4 regions of the Terrisporobacter muris genome follow, and region 3 is predicted to be linked to each of the others. Evidence: riboswitches for the same ligand, from Rfam matches in the RefSeq annotation. Region 3 holds a riboswitch; each other region holds the start of a gene.

Region 1 (5,250 bases), on a different contig from region 3:
GTAGTGATATTCCTGTTACTATTATAAACCCAGCTCCCAAAGAAGCACCTGAAGATACTCCTAAGGTATAGGGTGATGCCAATTCATTTTTAAGTATAGATTGAACTACAGATCCACTAGTTGCTAAACAACCTCCAACTAAAAATGCTAATAATACCCTTGGCAACCTAAGCTTCCATATTATTGCAATATGTTTTGATGTAACATTTTCTGATAAAGGTAAATTTAAGGTTTTATTACCTATTATAGATAATGTATCAAATAAACCTATATCTGAACTTCCTATGGATGTTCCTAACAAAATAATTGTAAGTAATACAATTATGCTTAAAATTATTTTTTCCCTATTTCTCATACTCATCTGGATATGTAGCTTTAGCCATCTCCTTTAAAGCTTTTATTATATTTTGAGTTGGTCTAGATGATGAATCTGCATCTATATAATAAACTTCATTATTTTTCACTGCTTTAATGTTTTCCCAACCTTCACGAGATTTTATTTCTTTTACTGGATTTTCTACATAGTTAACTGTAGTTAATATTACATCTGGATTTGCATCTATTACAGATTCTTCAGTTGGTGATATCCATGATTTTTGATTCTTAAATATATTTTCTGCTCCTATGATTTCAACCATTTCATTTAAGAATGTAGAATTACCAATACTATATAAATTAGGTGCTGGCCCTATTTCTATATATACTTTCTTTTTATCTTTTATTGTTTCTCCAACTTTAGATATTTTTTCTATTTCACTTTTCATATTAGAAACTATTTCTTCGCCTTTTGAATCTTCCTTAACTATAGATGCTATAAATTCTATATCTTTGTATATTCCATCTATACTTTCACTGCTTGGTATGTAAACTACAGGTATCCCTGCATCGCTAATAGATTTAAATGGATCATCAGATGAACCTGATTTATTATAACCTGAAGCTATAACAATATCTGGCTCCAGCTCAATTATTGCCTCTGCATCTGGTGAAGTAAAATCCATTTTCTTTACATCTTTATTTACACCTTCAATCCCCTCTGAGTATGTATCCATGCATACGATTTTATCTCCCACACCTAAACCAGCTAATATTTCTGTATTAGAAGGTGCTGTAGATACTATTTTTTCAATATTAGATGGTATCTCAACTTTGTTACCTTCTCTATCTGTTACAGTTTGTTCTTTATTACTACTACATGCTACTGTAAAAAGCATAACTACACATAATAATAATGATAATAATTTTTTCTTCATAAGTCTTCCCCCTTGTTAAAATTGTAATAAAAAAAGCCTAGCACAAGGCTAGGCTCATATATCTATGTTTTGACATAATATGTCTTTTAATATATTTCCTTCACCCCGAAGAAATTTGCTTCATAATTCAGGCAGGTTTCCTGACTTAGTATCAACCTACTCCTCACCTTCCCATAAAATTCGCTTTGTTCATGCGTTAACAAATTGTCTTCGCTATAGCTTTAGACAACTATATTGTTAAGAATTTACTCTGCTTATAATACAGTGGTATACTGAGTTTCGTCCACATTACAGTAACGGGGGCTGTAGAGGAATTACACCTCTTTCCCTATTAATCTTTAAGAACCTAAATTTATATTAAATTGTTTCTTAATATATTGTAGCATATTTAAACTTGTTTTTTATGATTTTAAAAATAAATCTTAATATTTCAATTATTTTTCTTCATAAAAGCTTACATTCTTTATTATTATATCAACAGTACCATCTTCATTTTGTCTGACACTATATTTCATAGGATCTTCAAAATCAACAAGATTTCCTTTTATATCAAATCCATTGTCTGTTTTTATACTTCTTCTTTTAAGCTTCTTCTCAACCCATTTTTTGTCTATATTGAAGCTAGTTTCAATTCCTCTATCAGTCATTAATTCTTTGAAACTTTCTTTTAAATGGTCATCATCTATTGATTTTTCCACAAATTCTTCTATATCAACTTCTTCTTTTTCTTTTAATGTGTAATTTAATAAACTTCTAACATCTTCTGCTTTTTTTATATTATTACCCATAGCATTTGTTATCCAATTATCTGCAGTAGTTTTGAAAGTTTTTGTATTAAACTTATCATCAGTAACTTTTTCAGCATGTAAGAATTCATTTATAAATCTTGATTTTTTCTCTGGATCTTCTTCTTTCTCTGAATCTTTGTCTAATAATCTTAAATGGAAGTCATCATTTATTCCACTAAGTCCAACTAATGCACATTGTTTTTGTCTTCCTGTGTCTGGTATTCCTATTTCGTTGCTTATTATTTGTATGTTGAATTTTTCATCTAATAATTCTATAGAATGAGTGTATAATTTCTTGTAGTCTAGTTTTACTATTCCTACATATTTTTCATCTTTTACACTATATAAACACATAGCTAAATCACATGAATCTATGTCTTCATATTTTTTCATTATATCAAATAAGAATGAAGCTATTTCTTTTGAGTTTTGAACAAAAGTATCAGCATCGTATATTATTTGTTCACAGCAATTTCTTATTATATTTTCATTATAGTCTTTAAATACAGCTTTTCTTAAATCATCATCCTTTGCTGCTCTGTTAATAATCTTTTGGAAAAACTTGTCTACCTCTGCATTATTTTTTCCTTCAAAATCATTTAATATTGGGCCTTCACTATTTCTATCAAGAACGTGAATAATATACTTATGTATAACCATATCTAACTACCTCCGTAATTTATTTTAACTTTTCTATTAATTCTTCCATATCTTTTGGAAGAGGGGCATTAAACTCTAAATCTTCCCTAGTTCTTGGTTGTTTAAACTTTAAACTATAAGCATGTAGAGCTTGTCTTTTAATTAAATTTTCATCCACATATCCATATAACTCATCTCCTATAATTCCATGACCTATATGATTTAAATGAACTCTTATTTGATGAGTTCTTCCTGTTTCCAGTTTTAATTTTAAAACTGTGGCATCTTTTAATCTTTCTACTACTTCAAAGTGTGTCACTGAAGGTTGTCCATCTTCATGAACTATCCTTTTTATACTATCATCAGTAGGTCTATAAATTGGCTCATTTATAGTCCCAAAATCTGATTCAACAATACCTTTTACTACAGCTATATACATTTTTTCCACTTTATCATCTTTCATATCTGATGATAAAACAAATTGAGCATAAGGATTTTTAGCCACAATAACTAAACCTGATGTATTCATATCAAGTCTATTTACAAACCTTACTTTTACCTTTTCATCCTTCTCCATAATATAGTGAGTAACACCATTGGCAATAGTATTCTCATAATGACTCTTTGTTGGATGAACTACCATAAACGCTGGCTTATTCACCATAATTATATCAAAGTCATCGTATAAAATAGATAGTTTTAAGTCTTGTGGCTTAAAATCAGCCATATCTTCTTCAATTCTTACCTCAATTAAGTCACCTTTATTTATTTTGTCAGCTGGTCTAATATATGTATTATTTACTTTTACAGTTTTATATCTTTTCATTTTTGATAAAGATCTTACTGAAAAGTTTAGTTTATCTAATAAAACTTCTTTCAAAGTTAAATTTTCTTCTTCATTTATATATGAAATAATATTATATTTCTGATCTTCTTTCTTAAACATATGCTCACCTACTTTTACTTAATATTATTTATATTACCATAAATTCATAGTTTTATATAAGTAAAAACAAAAAATTCCCTTTGCTCAAAAAATAAAATCACACTGTGAGTTGTGTGATTTTTATAATATCTAATAAAATTTATTTTACTTCTTCTGTTTCTTCATATCCTTTACAAACATCTACCCATTTGTCTGCATTAGAAAATTTTTCTAACTCATCGCAAGTTAACTCTATAGATGAGTTACTGCTTCCTGCTGCTGGGAAAATTGTGTCAAATCTCTTCATAGATACATCTAGATATACCTTTACCTGATCATTTTTAATAGCAAAAGGGCATACACCGCCTATGCCATGACCTATGTATTCTAATACTTCTTCTGGTGTTAACATCTTAGCCTTATGTCCAAACTCTGATTTAAATTTCTTATTGTCAATTTTAGCATCACCAGCTGTAACTATTAATATGGCGTTATCTCCTTCTTTATTTTTAAAAGAAAGAGTCTTAGCTATTCTAGCAGGAATAACACCCACTGCTTCTGCTGCCAATTCAACTGTTGCCGAAGATACCTCATGCTCCATAACATTATCTTCCTTGTTATACTGTTTGAAAAATTCTCTTACCTTTTCTATTGACATAATTATACACCTCCATTTACAACATTTCCCTATAATTATTCCCAAAATAAGTATATCATATAAAATTCCTTAGAGAATAAAATTAACATTTTTTAAATTATCAAAGTAAAATTTACTTTTCTCAAACCACCATGTGGACATTATTCTTCATATGGACAATGACTTTCCATTACTTGAGTAATATACGTTAAAAACATATTCACCAATTAGTTGTATTTTATATTTTATCTACACGAAAGATAAAATATAAAATCCTTACAATTAAATAGAGGTTTTCATACATTTTTGTATAAATATTAACATAATAATATGTTTTTTTGACAAAGGATATTTCCTAAATTTACATATATTTGATATAATACAACTTATAAACGAGGTGGAAAAATGGGGAGAATTGTAACAATAAACTCTAATAAAGTGCAAAGGTCTCTTGATACTAGAAAACTTTTGCATAAAAAATTAATTGAAGTTGGATTTGATGTTGACTATGAATATAATCCTGAAGCAGAATTAATAATATCTATAGGTGGAGATGGTTGTTTTTTACAAACTATTCGAGATTATAATCTCCCAAATGTACCCTTAGTAGGAATTAATACTGGTCATTTAGGTTTTTTTCCAGATATATCTCCAAAAGATATAGATATATTCATTCAATCTTATCTGGAAGGAGATTATATAACTCAAGAACTACCTCTCCTTCAAGCTAAAGTTACAACTAGCGATGGATGTTGCAATATTTTTGGAATAAACGAGGCTGTGGTTAAAGGAGATAAATCTAGAACTATCCATCTAAAATTGGATATAAATAATAAACGTGTGCAAAACTTTAGTGGAGATGGCTTAATAATATCAACCTCTGCTGGTTCTACTGCTTATAATTACGCTGTAGGTGGTAGTATAGTTGACACAAGCTTAAATGTTATACAAGTTGCACCCATATCACCAATAAACACAAATGCTTATAGATGTTTCACGTCTAGCATT
Region 2 (5,250 bases), on a different contig from region 3:
AAATCATAAATATGTTGTACCCATGTCTTTTTTATTTGGAGGAGGGCTAATGGTAATAACAGATTTGATTTCTAGAACCATATTTGCACCAATGGAATTACCGGTAGGAGCTGTAACAGCTTTAATAGGTGCACCGTTTTTTGCCTATGTATATTTTAAAAAAGGAAGTTGATGTTAAATGTTAGATGTTAAAAATCTTTATTGTGGTTATGATGATAAAGATATAATTAAGAATATCAGTTTTAATGTAAAAAATGGAGAAAACCTATGTATAGTTGGACCTAATGGATGTGGTAAGAGTACATTATTAAAATCTATAGCCAATATTATTGATTATAAGGGAAATATAAAAATAGATAATAAAGAAGTAACTATGCTTAGTAGAGTAGAATTGGCAAGAAAAGTAGGACTTATGAGTCAAATATCTCAATTATATTTTCCTTATACTGTTTATGATACTGTATCCTTAGGAAGATATGCATATTCAAAGGGTGCTTTCTCAAAACTTTCTTTTGAAGATAGGAAAATAATAGTAGATAGCATGAATAAAGTAGGTGTGTATGATCTTAAAGATAAGTTAATTACAGAATTATCAGGAGGTCAATTACAAAGAGTATTTTTGGCTAGGGTATTTGCTCAAGATCCAGATATAATTCTGTTAGATGAACCAACAAATCATCTTGATTTTAAAAATCAAATAGATCTTTTGGATAATCTTAATGAATGGGTAAAAGATAATAATAAGATTGTAATAGGAGTATTGCATGATTTAAATTTAGTTCAGTATTTTGCAGATAAAGTACTTATGATCAAAAAAGGAGAAGAAGTTTCTTATGGAACACCGGAAAGTGTTTTAAAAGATAAACTACTAAATGATATCTATGGAATTGATATAAAGGACTTCATGGTAAATATTTTGCAAAAATGGGCTTGATAAACGACAAAATAAAATTATATAAAATAAAAAAATTGAATAAATTACAAAATATGTTATAATGAATTGAGTAAAAATTGAATACATTAGATTTTAAGGTTCTATTTACAATAGATTAAAAGGGAAAGAGGTGTGATTCCTCTACAGCCCCCGTTACTGTAATGTGGACGAAACTCAACAATACCACTGTGAAAATTTATAAAAGAAAAGCGAATTTTGAGCAACGGAGTTGTCTGAAATTGCATGGTGCCGACGTAGTCGCTTAAAGCGGTAGCAAAGACATCTCGTTGGCGACATGAAGTATTTCGCCGACACGTCGCTCAAGCGAAGCAAATTTTTATGGGAAGGTGAGGAGTAGGATGAAGCTAAGTCAGGAGACCTGCCTAAAATCATAAAGTAGTTTCTTCGGGGTGAAGAAAATATTACATTATGGAACATTGTGTTTTAAATTTTAATATATTAAGAGAATAGATATGTATTTTTTTGATTTAATATGACAAAGCATTTATGTTTAAAATCTATGTATATATTTGCCTAACCTTTCGGTTAGGCTTTTTTTACATACAAGGATATTATATTGCTATCAAATCTGTGGAAAACTCGTGGAATTAAGCAATATCAACAAATATTGAAATGTAAAAAAAGTTACTTTTGAGCAACGGAGTTGCCTGAAGCGAAGCGAATTTTTATGACAATTTATAGGAGGAAAAGACATGAAGAAAAGAATATTAGCAATTATAACAAGTTTTATACTACTGTTTACAGTTGGATGCAGTAATAGCAAAGAGACAACTGTAACTGACAGGGAAGGAAATGAGGTTACAATACCAACAAAATTAGAAAGAATAATATCTGCAGTGCCATCAAATACTGAAGTTTTAGTAGAACTTGGTGTAGGAGATAAACTAGTTGGTGTAGATAAATATTCTGAAGGAATAGAAGGATTGAATGAAGAACTTCCCAAAATGGATATGAATAATCCAGATGCAGAAGCAATAATAGCTTTAGAGCCAGATATAATAATAGCATCAGGACACAATAAAATAGGTTCTGCAGAAGATCCATACAAAGCAATAGTTGAAGCAGGTATACCAGTAGTTTACATACCAAGTAGTGATAGTATAGAAGGTATATACAAGGATATAGAGTTTATAGCTTCTTTAGTAAATGAAGAGAAAAAAGGTGCAGAAATAATCACTGATATGAAAGAAAAAATATCTAAATACGAAGAGTTAGCTAAAACTATAAAAGATAAAAAGAAAGTATACTTTGAAATAGGTCCAGCTCCAAACTTATTTAGTTTTGGTCACAGCACATTCTTAAATGAAATGGTTGAAGTAGTAGGAGCAGAAAATGTGTTTAAAGATGAAGAAAGCTGGTTTGCCCCAACAGAAGAGGCAATATTAGATGCTAATCCAGATGTAATATTAACAAAAGTTGATTATGTTGAAGATCCAGCAGCAGAAATATTAGCACGTGATGGATGGGATAACATAACAGCTGTTAAAAATGGAGATGTTTATTATATAGATGCAAATTCAGCTGCTCGTGGAAATCAAAATATACTGAAAGCTTTAGATCAAATGGCTAAAGCTATATATCCAGATGTTTATGGAAAATAGAAATAAAAAGAAAATATTATTAAGTGTATTGATTACATTTTTTATTATAAGTATGGGAGCTTCCAATGGAAGTTCCCATATTAGCATTTTAGATACCATATCTGTTATGCTAAATAAAATTTTAAATTTACCACTTAATGAAAACATAGCATCTCCGCAAGTAGCTATAATTTGGAAAATAAGATTACCAAGAGTGTTATTAGCATTTATAGTTGGTGGATGTCTTGCTGTAAGTGGCGCTGTCATTCAATCTGTATTAAAAAATGAATTGGCATCACCATATACACTAGGTGTATCCTCAGGGGCATCTCTTGGCGCAGGGTTGGTAATTGTTTCAGGTATATCAATACCTTTACTACAAGGCTTTACCTTGCCATTAATAGGATTTATTTCTGGTTTAGCTACTGTATTTCTGGTTATAACTTTTGCATCTAAAATAGATAAAACTATGTCAAATAATACAATAATTTTAGCAGGAATGGTATTTTCTTTGTTTGTAAATGCTTTATTAACAACATTAACAGCATTTTTCACTGAGGATCTAGAAAGTATTACACTGTGGAAGATGGGAAGCTTTGCAATGAAGGGTTGGTCATATGTTGGACTTATTATACCTTTCTTTATTATAGGAATGTTAGGGGTCCTTAGATTTACAAAAGAAATGGATATACTTACATTTGGTGAAGAACAAGCAAATTTAGTAGGGGTAGATACAAAAAAGGTGAAAAGCAAATTATTTATATATTGTTCTATTTTGACGGGAGGTTCAGTAGCATTAAGTGGAACCATAGGATTTGTAGACTTAATTGCTCCTCATATTGTAAGGAAAATATTTGGTTCTAATCATAAATATGTGGTACCTATGTCATTTTTATTTGGAGGATGTCTAATGGTTGTTACAGACTTAATAGCAAGAACTGTATTCTCACCCATGGAACTACCTGTGGGGGCTGTAACAGCGTTAATAGGAGCTCCATTCTTTGCCTATATATATTTCAAAAAAGCTAGGTGATATTAAATGTTAGAAATAAAAAATTTATATACAGGATATGATAAAAAAGAAATAATTAAAAATATTAATCTTAATGTAAAAAGAGGAGAAAATCTTTGTATTGTAGGACCTAATGGATGTGGTAAGAGTACGCTTTTAAAATCTATTGCGAATATTATTGAATATAAAGGTAATATAAAAGTAGATGGAAAAGAAGTAAGAGAACTTAGCAGACTGGAGTTGGCAAAAAAAATAGGATTAATGAGCCAAATAACTCAGTTATATTTCCCTTATACTGTTTATGATACCGTATCTCTAGGAAGGTATGCTTATTCAAAGGGGGCTTTTGCAAGGCTATCTCCTAAAGATGTTGAAATAATAGTTGAGAGTATGAAAAAAGTTGGCATATATGAATTAAAAGATAAGATGATTACTGAATTATCAGGTGGTCAACTTCAAAGAGTATTTTTAGCAAGAGTCTTTGCACAAAATCCAGATGTGATTTTATTAGACGAACCTACCAATCATCTAGATTTTAAACATCAGATAGAATTATTAGAAAACCTAAAGGATTGGGTTAAAAATAATAATAAAATAGTGGTTGGTGTATTACACGACTTAAATTTAGTTCAATATTTTGCAGATAGAGTACTTATACTTAAAGATGGAAAAGAAGTTGATTATGGATTACCTGAGGATGTATTTAATGGTTATACATTAAATGAAGTTTATGGGATAGATATAAAAGACTTTATGAAAAATATTTTACAAAAATGGGCTTAAATATATGAAAAAGGGATGTTCCTAATGGAAACATCCCTTTTTATATATTAGTGACCTTCAATATATTCTACTATATCACCAATAGTTTTGAAGTTTTCAGCATCTTCGTCTGGTATTTCTATATCAAACGCTTCCTCTAAAGCCATTATAACTTCAACAGCATCTAGAGAATCAGCATCTAGATCTTCTTTAAGTGATGTTTCCATAGCTAAAGAATCAGAATCATCTAAACCTAATTGTTCAACTATAATATCTCTAATTTTTTCAAACATTAGTTACCTCCATGTTAATTTAAAATTTAATTGTAGTTTAATATAATATTGGCAATTTTTCAATATATAATCAAAAAAAGTCCTAAAGTTTTAAAAAATGAATATAAATTTAATATAGATAATAACTTTAGGAGGAAGGATAATGAAAAACATAGGATTATTATTATCGTCAATTGCAGGTTTTTTTATAATTCTTGGGTGTCTTTTTTACAACTCATTGCTTATAGATATGGATAGAATAAAAGACTATGTTGCTGAGAGTAATGTAATCTTGCAAGATGTAATGGAAAATGAGGATAAGGTTAACGAAAAAAAAGGGGAGTATATATCTAGATTAATGAAGATAAAAAAAGGTATGGAAAATTCACATACATCTTTTTTGTTTGACAAATATAAATTAATAAAAACTTCATCTATCGAATTATTAATAGATGTCATAAACGAAGATAATGAGGATGATAAAGATGAATATTTAAAATTAGTATTTGAAGCAAATAATGAAAGCCAAAATGAGCTAGATACACTGATGAATAAAAATTTCATTGAAGTAACTTATTTATGCTTGAAAACATATATTAGTATATAGCAATATAACCGTTTGACTTTAAGGGGGGAGTGACATGGCAAAGTTAGAGGAAACTTTATCAA
Region 3 (5,250 bases):
AATTTCATGTCTAGAGCTATACTCATTTCATCATATCTTATCATCATTCTTTTAAATAACATATTTACTAATAATCCAAAAGAATTGTATCCATTCTTTAAATTTATATATCCAAACCTAAGTTCTTGAGATTTTCTTATATCTGCAACTTCCTCCATAAATATAAATATAAACCTATACATTAGCATGGAAATTTCTAAAACTATGTCTGGTAAATGTAGTTTTTTGAATACAAATATTAATTGATTAAAAGGTGTTGTAAGCATTATAAAATAAATGCAAGTCAAACATGATAATGCTCTAAAGAATAAATGTGTTGATGATATTATAGATTCATTTGAAACACCTATATATAAACTTCCTATTTTTATACTGTATAATAAGACTTCTTTATCTTTAGAAAAAGTCAGAAGTATCATAATTATACTGATAATTAAAAATACTAGGGGAATTTTAATAAAATGAATATAATCTTTTAATTCAATCTTTGCAATCCCAACTATAACCAAACTCATTATTGCTATAATAATTAAGGATATATAATTATAAGGATTAATTAAAGATAAAATTAGTAACAACATACCTATGGCAAATTTCATATTTGGATTTACTTTAGATAACTTATTTTTATAAGCATAATCATCTATTATCATTTAATAATTCATCTCTCATCTTTTTCTTAGTTCTAGTAGTTCCAATATAATATCCTATTATTCCTGCTCCAAATGCAGCTTGAGATGCAAATAATAAACTTTCAATCTCTCCACTTGCAGGCTCTATTATACTGCTAAACCATGGTTCATACTCTGGATTTATTTCAGTTATTACACCTTCAGCCTCTCCATCTGCTCCACCAAACTCTGCTCCTTTTTGAGTTATTAATGGGACAATAATTATAGCTAAAACTAAAAGAAGTAAAGTGATTGTTAATTTAATACTACTTGATTTTTTTCTTGTTGAACTTTGCATTATGCTAACACCTCTCTTTCTTCATTTTCAGTTATAAAGTTATAAACTATAACTGTAAGTAATCCTTCTGCTATTGCTATAGGTACTTGAGTAATAAAGAACACTCCTAAGAATTTTACTGCTGATACCATAAATCCACCTGCTGGATCTGGGAAAGCAAAACCTAGTTGGAAAGATGTTACAGTATATGTTAACAAATCTCCTAAAGCTGCTGCTAAAAATACTGCCATTTTTTTATCTATTTTATCTTTACATAATTTCCATATTCCAAAAGAAACTAATGGTCCTACAATTGCCATGGAAAAAGCATTTGCTCCTAAAGTTGTAATTCCACCATGCGCCAATAATAAGGCTTGGAATAATAATACTATTGTCCCTAAAACTACAGTTGCACTAGGTCCGAATAATATTGCTGCAAGGCCTACACCCGTTGGATGCGAACAACTACCTGTAACTGATGGAATTTTTAATGCTGATAATACAAAAACGAAAGCTCCACAAAGAGCTAATAATAATTTCTTTTTAGGTTGCTCTTTTACTATTTTAGTAATATTTTTAAGTCCTACTATAAAGAAAGGTATAAATATTACCCACCAAATTATTGCCCAGTTTACTGGTAAAAAGCCTTCCATAATGTGCATTGCATTTGAGATTACTGGTGTAGTCATTAACATAAATGCTGCTATTAATGACCATTTTACATTACTTTTTTTCATACTACATACATCTCCCTTTTAATTATTTTTAGGGTGTATATCTTATTATTTTAATTCATTTAACTAAGATTTCTTGTTGTAACTAAATATTTTGCTTACTTAATTAGTTGATAATTAAAAAAAGCCTAACCGAAAGGCTAGGCTCGTATCTCTTAATTTCCAACATAAAATGTTTTCTAATAAGATACTTCCTTCACCCCGAAGAAATTTCTTTTTATACTCTAGGCAGGTCTCCTGACTTAGCTTCATCCTACTCCTCACCTTCCCATAAAAAATTCACTACGTTCATATTACCAACGATATGACTTTGCTAATGCTTTAAACGACTACGTCGGCGCCATGCAATTTTAGTCAAATCCGTTGCTCAAATTCCATTCGTAACTTTTTTACAGTGGTTTGTTGAGTTTCGTCCACATTACAGTAACGGGGGCTGTAGAGGGTTCTCACCTCTTTCCCTATTAATCTTTAAAGAACCTAAAATATTTTTTATTATTCTTTCACTTTAATTCTATACCAATTTTTGTAAATATTCTATAAAAAGTTTGATTTTTATAAAAATGTATTAACAGATTTTCTTTAAGATTATTTTAAGGTTAAATTATTATACTCATGGTGTAAAACAATTGATAAAAGAGGTGAAAAATATGGCAATAAAGTCCTTTAAACGTTATGAGAAAAAGTTTTTAATAACAGAAAATCAATATAATGAATTAATTCCAAAACTTCTGGATTATATGAATCCTGATAAATTTTGTCAAAACAATAGAACTTACAGTATCTATAATATCTATTATGATACTGAAAATAGCGATGTAATAAGACATTCCATATCAAAACCATATTATAAAGAAAAACTCAGACTAAGAAGCTATACGATACCAACTAATGCTAATGATAGAGTATTCTTAGAATTAAAGAAAAAAATCAAGGGTATTGTTAGCAAGCGAAGACTTTCTCTGTCCTTAGGTGAAGCTTATGAATTTCTTTATAACAATAAAAAACCTGTGGTTAAAGATTATATGGATAAACAAGTACTTCATGAAATAGAATACTATATTAGTAAAACAAAAGTATATCCTACTGTATTTATATCTTATGAAAGAAATGCTTTTTTCTGTAAGGATAATCCTGATTTTAGAGTAACATTTGATTCAAGAGTTTTGACTAGAAGAAATCATCTACTTTTAGAAGAAGGAAGTTTTGGTGAAGATGTCGTTGGAGATGGAAAATATCTTATGGAAGTAAAGATATTAGGTGCCATACCTTTATGGTTTACAAAAGTTTTATCTGAACTTGAAATTTATCCAACTCATTTTTCAAAGTATGGAAATGAATTTATGAAATATTGTTTAAATAATAAAGAAAATAATGAAATAAAAATAGGAGCTGAAATATGTTAGAAACAATAATATCCTCAACAACAGGAGAATCATTTACTCTTATTAATTCTCTACTAGTAATAGGTACATCTATTATACTAGGAATTTTAATAAGTGTAGTTTATATGAAAACACATGAAAAAGATAATTTTAATTCTGGATTTAGTACAACCTTAATTATGTTGCCTGTAATAATATCTATAATTATCCTATTAGTTGGCAACAATGTAGCTAGAGCCTTCTCTTTAGCTGGAGCATTTTCCATAATTCGTTTTAGGAGTGCCCCAGGAGATCCAAAGGATATTGCATATATATTCTTTACTTTAGCAATTGGGCTTACTTGTGGTATGGGATATATTACTTATGCTGTTTTATTTACTTTAATTTTATCTGCTGTAATGATTGGATTACATATGACCAAATTTGCAGAGCCTAAAAATAAAACAATGCAACTTAAAATTACTATTCCAGAAAACCTAAATTATGAAGGTGTATTCGAAGAAGTATTAGATAACTACACTAATTCTTATAGTATACAAAGAGTTAGAACTAGGGACTTTGGTTCTTTATTTGAGCTGACTTATACAATAAGTTTAAAAGCCAATTCAAATCAAAAATCTTTTATGGACGAGTTAAGATGTAGAAATGGTAACTTAAACATTACTCTTACTCTTGCTAATACTAACTATGGTGATAATTAATTTACTTCCCCTTAAGTCTTTTTAAGGGGCTTTATTGTATAATAAAATAATAAAAAAATTCGCTTAGCTCATGTCGCCAAAATTGAGAAGCATATTGTCAATGATATATCCTCATTACTACTTAGGATAATTCCATTGCTCAAATTTACTTCATGAAGTTGAAGCAGTTTGGAGGATAACATATTGAAACTTTTATTAGTAGAAGATGAAAAGCAACTTTCTGAAGCTTTAAGCCAAATATTAATTAATAATAAATATAGCGTAGATGCAGTTTATGATGGAGATAATGGACTAGAATATGCTCTAACAGATATTTATGATGTCATTATTTTAGATATAATGCTTCCTAAATTAAACGGTCTAGAAATTTTACAAAAACTGCGAAAAGAAAGTATATCTACCCCTATACTCTTATTAACCGCGAAAGATTCTGTTGATGATAAAGTAACGGGTCTTGATTTAGGTGCTGATGATTACTTACCAAAACCCTTTGAGCCAAAAGAATTACTAGCAAGACTTAGGGCAATATCGCGAAGAAAAGGTGAAGTTATAAATGATAGCTTGTTAACTTATGGCGATATCAATTTAAATCTATCTAATTATGATTTAAGCTGTAGAGATTCTGCAGTAACTCTTACTCAAAAAGAGTTTGAAATATTAAACTATTTTATGCAAAGACCTAAAAATATTGTAAGCAAAGACGATTTAATAACTAAACTTTGGGGATTTGATTCTGATGTTGAATATAACAATATAGAAGTTTATATCTCTTTTCTGAGAAAAAAGCTTACTTTTATTAACTCTTCTGTAAAAATCACTACTATAAGAAGAGCCGGATATAAACTGGAGAAATAATAATGTTTAAAAAGCTAAAAACCAGATTTATTTTAATCAATATGACTTTGCTCACTATAGTTTTTATAAGTATTTTTAGTTTTCTTTATTTTATGACTAACCACAGCATTAATAGAGAAACAAATATGACTATTGATTCTCTTATGAATAATAGTCCAAAACAAAAGCCTAATAGTGGCAATATTGTAGTTGAGCTTGATAATAGTGGAAATATTACAAATTATTTTGTCCACCTAAATTATGATATGACTACTGTGAAATTGCAAAACGCTATAAATACTATTTATGAAAGTAATAAGAATAATGGTAAAATTAAAATAGATGATTATATCTATAAGTATGAAAAAAGGAGTTTCAGGTTTTTTTCAAAGATTGTACTTTTGAATATTACTTCAGAAGAGAGCTTAAAAATAAGATTAATTCAGATTTTTGTTTTGGCCGGATCAATAAGTCTTATTTTTCTTTTAATAATAAGTATTTATCTTACTAATAAAAGTATTGAGCCTATTAAAGAGACATTTAATAGACAAAAACAATTTATTGCAGATGCTTCTCATGAATTAAAAACACCTTTGACCATAATTAAAACAAATACTTCATTATTGCTTAGTAATCCTGAAGATACTATAA
Region 4 (5,250 bases), on a different contig from region 3:
ATATTATCCACATAGTTATCCACTTATCTACAGCTTATCAACATCTTATTCAACCCTTATCCACATTTTCAAAAACAATTTACAGAATTTTTCATCATTATTTTCTTATATTTGATAAAATCCGACAAATGTTTTATATATATTGTAGTGATCTTCTACACTTCCAAGTTCCCTTACAGAATGCATAGATAAAATTGGACTTCCAATATCCACAGAATTAATGTCTAAATGTGTTGATGAAATAGGCCCAATTGTTGATCCACCTCTCTCATCAGATCTATTTACGAATTGTTGATATTTTACTCCACATTTTTCACATATACTTTTGTATATTCCTGCCGAAAAAGCATCACTTGTATATGATTGATTTGCGCTAATTTTTATTACAGGCCCACCACCCATTACTGGTCTATTTGTAGGATCATGTTTTTCAACAATATTAGGATGAAGAGCATGAGCCAAATCTGCCGATATCATAAAAGATGAATAAATAGCTGAAATGAAGTCTTCTCTGTCTTTTTTCAAACTTATACAAATTCGTTCCAATAGGTTTAGTAACATATTGGAATCAGCTCCTTGTTTTGTAGAACTTCCTACCTCTTCATTATCAAATATAGCAACTACATTTATACCTTTTTTACCTTTTGAATCTATTAAAGCATATAAACTAGCATGTGCCATAGACAAGTTATCTAACCTAGAAGAAGATATAAACTCTTCATTTGGACCAATTATGCTTCCTTTTTCATATTCATATAAATATAAATCAAAATCAAGAATATCTTCTTTATTTATATTTAATGCTTTACTTATTTCCTTTAATAGAAACTCATCTTTTTCTAATGTTTCATTTAGTAATCCTACTAGAGGTAGTGTATCTTTTTGTTTGTTAAACTTATAACCATCGTTTACTGTTCTATTCATGTGAATAGCTAAGTTTGGTATTATACAAATTGGTCTATTTATATTAATTATTTCTTCTCTTGGACACAATATATCTTCAGATTTTAATACTACTCTACCTGCAATTGATAATGGTCTATCAAACCAAGTACTTAGTATTGATCCACCGTAGCCTTCAGTATTTAATTTTAAATAAGTATTTTCCACAGTCATTTCTGCATCAGGTTTAATCCTAAATGTAGGTGAATCACTATGAGACCCTATTATTCTAAAGCCTTCTTGCATATTGTCAGAATTTACTACAAAGGCTGTTAAAGAAGATGCATTCTTTGTTATAAAATACTTTCCTCCAACTTTCAGTTGCCATTTCTCATTCATTTTTAATTCTTTAAATCCATTTTTCATTAGTAAATCTTTACTAGTTTTTACTGCATTAAATGCAGTTGGACTATTATAAATATAATCTATTAAATTCTCGGCAAATTGTTTTTTCATAGCTCCTCCTATTAAACTAAGTCTAAAGTTGTATATTCTTTATTTATAGTTTTTATACCCTGATTATCGAATGCTATAGTAACATCTGGACCTTTTAAGGCAACTACTGTCCCTAGCCCAAACTTAGGATGATGTACCTTAGCACCAAGTTTCAAGTCGTCTATGTTGCTTTCATTTGATGTATTTTTTATAGTTGCATTTGCTTTTTTAGCTGCTTCAACCTTGTTCATATTATTCATCTTGTATTTTTGAGTATATTTATCAAGTATATTATAATTAGCTTTTGAAAAAGATAATTCTTTTTGTTCTTTATTTAATCTTTCTATACACTCATCTGGCAACTCTTCTATAAATCTAGATGCGATTGAAGGATTAGTTCTACCATATAGAGTTCTCTTTCTTGTCAATGTTAAGAATAATTCTTCCTTTGCCCTAGTTATTCCAACGTAACAAAGCCTTCTTTCTTCTTCTATATCGCTATCTTTCATAGATTGAATAGCCCTAGAAATTGGGAATATTTTTTCCTCCATTCCTGCTAAAAATACAACCGGGAATTCAAGACCTTTTGATGAATGTATAGTCATTAATGAAACTCTATCTTCTTCTTCTTCTTCATTATCTGGTTCTGCATTAAGTGCAACATTTGTTAGGAATGATTCTAAACTCTTATCATCACTTGAACTCTCAAACTCTAGAGCAACTGATATAAGTTCTTGTAAGTTTTCTAATCTATCTTCCCCTTCATTGTTCTTTTCTTTTAACAATTCATCCTTATATCCTGTTATATCTAATACTTTTTCAATTACTTGGCTAACAGTATATATTCCTGTAAAACTTCTTAGTGTGGACATTAAATCTACAAATTCACTTATACTTGCTCTAGCTTTTCTCGATATATCTGAGTTATCTTCTATATCAATAAGTACGGAATAAATACTTTCTTCTTTTAAACTAGCTCTGTCTTCTATTTTTTCTATAGTTCTAAGTCCTATACCACGTCTAGGAACATTAATTATTCTTTTTAAAGATACATCATCCTGAGGATTTTGTATTACTCTAAGATAAGCTATAATATCCTTTATTTCTTTCCTTTCATAGAATTTTATACCACCATAAATATTGTATGGTATCCCCGCTCTATTTAAAGCATCTTCCACAGAACGAGCTTGGGCATTGGCTCTATATAAAACTGCAAAATCTTTGTAATCTCTATCTTCATATCTTTTCATATATGAAATAGTATTTATTATGAAATCACCTTCTTCAATTTCATTTTCTGCCAATTGAATTTTTATTAGCTGCCCTTCCTTTTTATCACTCCAAAGTCTTTTTCTTTTTCTTTCTGTATTATTAGCAATAACATGGTTAGCTGCATCCAATATTACTTGTGTTGACCTGTAGTTTTGCTCAAGTTTTACTATTTTAACATTATCATAATCTCTTTCGAATTCAAGAATGTTTCTTATGTCAGCGCCTCTCCAACCATAAATACTTTGATCATCATCTCCAACAACACAAATATTTTGATGTTGCTTAGCTAATAATTTTATTAACTCATATTGAGCTTTACTTGTATCTTGATATTCATCGACCATTATGTATCTAAATTTATTTCTATAAAAGTCTAATACATCTGGACATTCTTTAAATAACTCAACTGTTTTCATTATTAAATCATCAAAGTCTAGTGCACTATTTCTTTTTAAACGATCTTGATATAGGGCATATATTTCCCCTACTTTTGTTTTAGATATATCTCCTTCATTTAATTTTAAATACTTTTTAGGAGAATATAGTTTATCCTTTGCATTAGATATGCAACTTAATACATATTTAGGGTCAAAGGCTTTATCACTAATGTCCAACTCTCTCATACAGTCTTTAATTAAAGTTACTTGGTCTGGACTATCATATATAACGAAACTTCTGTTATAACCTATTTTATTTATACTTTTTCTAAGGATACGAACACAGCAAGAGTGGAATGTTGTAATCCACATTTCTTTAGTATCGGTTCCTTCCAAAGTTTCTTCTACCCTTTCCCTCATCTCATTGGCAGCCTTATTAGTAAATGTTATTGCTAATATATTTTCGGCTTTAACATCCTTATCTTCCATAAGATATCCTATTCTAGTAGTTAAAACTCTAGTCTTTCCTGACCCAGCTCCAGCAAGTATTAATACAGCGCCTTCTGTATTCTCTACTGCTTCTCTCTGAGCGGGATTTAATTTTTCTATTATATCTGAAATCATATATATCCTCCTATAATGCTCATATAAATATATTTTAATCTAATTCTGATTTTTCTTCAAATTTCATAATACTATAATAATTCCCATGAATAAATTATAAAATACTATTCCTCAAAAAAAGGCCTTAGGACTTTGGAGAATCCTAAGGCATAGGTTAAGGGTTATTCTATTTTCAAACTATTTTGAAATAAAATAGGTTGAGGGCAATTTAAAATTCACTTCGATCATATAAATGAAATAGCTTCGTTACCACTTTAAGCCACTATGTGAGCGCTATGATAATATAATTTCATTATATGTAAAAAGTGCCTAACTTCAAGTTAGGCACAATATCTTCAAATAAAAATTTTTATTAAGATATTTCTCCTTCCCCGAAGAAATGGCTTTATATTATAGGCAGGTCTCCTGGCTCTGCTTCATCCTACTTCTTTTCCTTCCCATGTTTTCCACAGTGGTTAAAAGTTTCGTCCACATTACAGTAGCGGGGGCTGCAAAGGTATCTCACCTTTTTCCCTATTAATCTTAAACAAGAACCTAAAATATTTTAATTAATTTAATTTTGAACTAATATAATTATAGCACATAAATAAAATAATTTGTTATTTTTTACCAAATATTTCGATATATGTTTTCCTAAAATATTTTAATTTTTTATTATTTTCTTCAAATACATAGCAACAATATCTGCAAATCTTTCTATATCCTTAGTATAAATAAAGTCTTTGCCATAAATCATTTTTTCTGCATCTAAATCGCTTTCTTTGCCAGTAAAAACTCCCAGTACAAGTATACCTTGCTTTCTTGCTTTTCTAACTTCTAAAGCTGTGTCTTTCACTCCAATAATACCTTTATATGATGCTTCTCCTCTTAAACTTCTAGATCTATCTTTCCCAATTTTCACATCATTAGGCTTTCCATCACTAAGAACTATAAGAATTTTATTTTCTTCTTCTCTTTCTATTAAATCATCACAAGTTGCCTTTATTGCTAGTCCATCTCTATTATTTCCTGCTGAAAAATATTCGAATATATTTTCACAAGAATTAATATCATCGTTATAATTTCTATATCGTTTCAATATGGTGTAATCTAAAAAACTTAGATATCCCATAACCCTATTTGGAATACCTACAGAAGTTAATGCCATAGCAATTATATATGCTTGTATAGCCACATTAAATTGATTTCTACTTTGTGAGCCGCTGGCATCTAGCAATATATCTATTACATATTTTCCTTTTTCATTTCGTATATCTTTATAAAATACTTTGGTATTATTACTTCTTCCTATTCTCCATGCCCTATTGGCACAAATAGTTCCTCCATCAGAATAAATTCTATCAATAGCACTTTCTTCTACTAATATTCTTGATATACTTTCCTTTAGTTTATTAATGCTTCTTTTATGTAATTTAATATTATCTCTATATTTATATAAATTATTTTCTTTTTGCCTAGTAACATATTTTAGTTGAAAAGCATTGTTACATTCACTACGCAATACTCCATCTGTGAAGTGAATTCTACATCCCTCATGAATACCTCTACAGTGTTTAGTTTCAAATTTTTTCACTTCACTTTCACTCAAAAAAGTTTTTCC

Evidence for each region. A riboswitch is a leader RNA that binds a small molecule or an ion and turns the genes downstream of it on or off. The one in region 3 is predicted to bind cobalamin.
Region 1: another riboswitch for cobalamin. It lies ahead of NSA58_RS07000 (ABC transporter substrate-binding protein); the one in region 3 lies ahead of NSA58_RS12390 (energy-coupling factor ABC transporter permease).
Region 2: another riboswitch for cobalamin. It lies ahead of NSA58_RS06985 (ABC transporter substrate-binding protein); the one in region 3 lies ahead of NSA58_RS12390 (energy-coupling factor ABC transporter permease).
Region 4: another riboswitch for cobalamin. It lies ahead of pcrA (DNA helicase PcrA); the one in region 3 lies ahead of NSA58_RS12390 (energy-coupling factor ABC transporter permease).

Annotation. Positions count from the first base shown of each region.
Region 1 is NZ_JANKBY010000061.1:6,034-11,283, forward strand. It holds gene NSA58_RS06995 (FecCD family ABC transporter permease) at 1-355, opposite strand, end outside; gene NSA58_RS07000 (ABC transporter substrate-binding protein) at 345-1,253, opposite strand; cobalamin riboswitch at 1,367-1,618, opposite strand; gene NSA58_RS07005 (nucleoid-associated protein) at 1,688-2,701, opposite strand; gene NSA58_RS07010 (RluA family pseudouridine synthase) at 2,721-3,626, opposite strand; gene NSA58_RS07015 (YbaK/EbsC family protein) at 3,766-4,263, opposite strand; gene NSA58_RS07020 (NAD(+)/NADH kinase) at 4,648-5,250, shown strand, end outside.
Region 2 is NZ_JANKBY010000061.1:294-5,543, reverse strand. It holds gene NSA58_RS06995 (FecCD family ABC transporter permease) at 1-172, shown strand, start outside; gene NSA58_RS06990 (ABC transporter ATP-binding protein) at 179-934, shown strand; cobalamin riboswitch at 1,014-1,335, shown strand; gene NSA58_RS06985 (ABC transporter substrate-binding protein) at 1,648-2,556, shown strand; gene NSA58_RS06980 (FecCD family ABC transporter permease) at 2,546-3,568, shown strand; gene NSA58_RS06975 (ABC transporter ATP-binding protein) at 3,575-4,330, shown strand; gene acpP (acyl carrier protein) at 4,378-4,602, opposite strand; gene NSA58_RS06965 (hypothetical protein) at 4,745-5,188, shown strand; gene NSA58_RS06960 (hypothetical protein) at 5,223-5,250, shown strand, end outside.
Region 3 is NZ_JANKBY010000163.1:1,301-6,550, reverse strand. It holds gene cbiQ (cobalt ECF transporter T component CbiQ) at 1-653, opposite strand, end outside; gene NSA58_RS12395 (energy-coupling factor ABC transporter substrate-binding protein) at 640-969, opposite strand; gene NSA58_RS12390 (energy-coupling factor ABC transporter permease) at 969-1,685, opposite strand; cobalamin riboswitch at 1,893-2,178, opposite strand; gene NSA58_RS12385 (polyphosphate polymerase domain-containing protein) at 2,330-3,085, shown strand; gene NSA58_RS12380 (DUF4956 domain-containing protein) at 3,079-3,765, shown strand; gene NSA58_RS12375 (response regulator transcription factor) at 3,949-4,620, shown strand; gene NSA58_RS12370 (sensor histidine kinase) at 4,623-5,250, shown strand, end outside.
Region 4 is NZ_JANKBY010000053.1:8,914-14,163, reverse strand. It holds gene NSA58_RS06300 (M18 family aminopeptidase) at 106-1,398, opposite strand; gene pcrA (DNA helicase PcrA) at 1,410-3,650, opposite strand; cobalamin riboswitch at 4,029-4,203, opposite strand; gene NSA58_RS06290 (VWA domain-containing protein) at 4,294-5,250, opposite strand, start outside.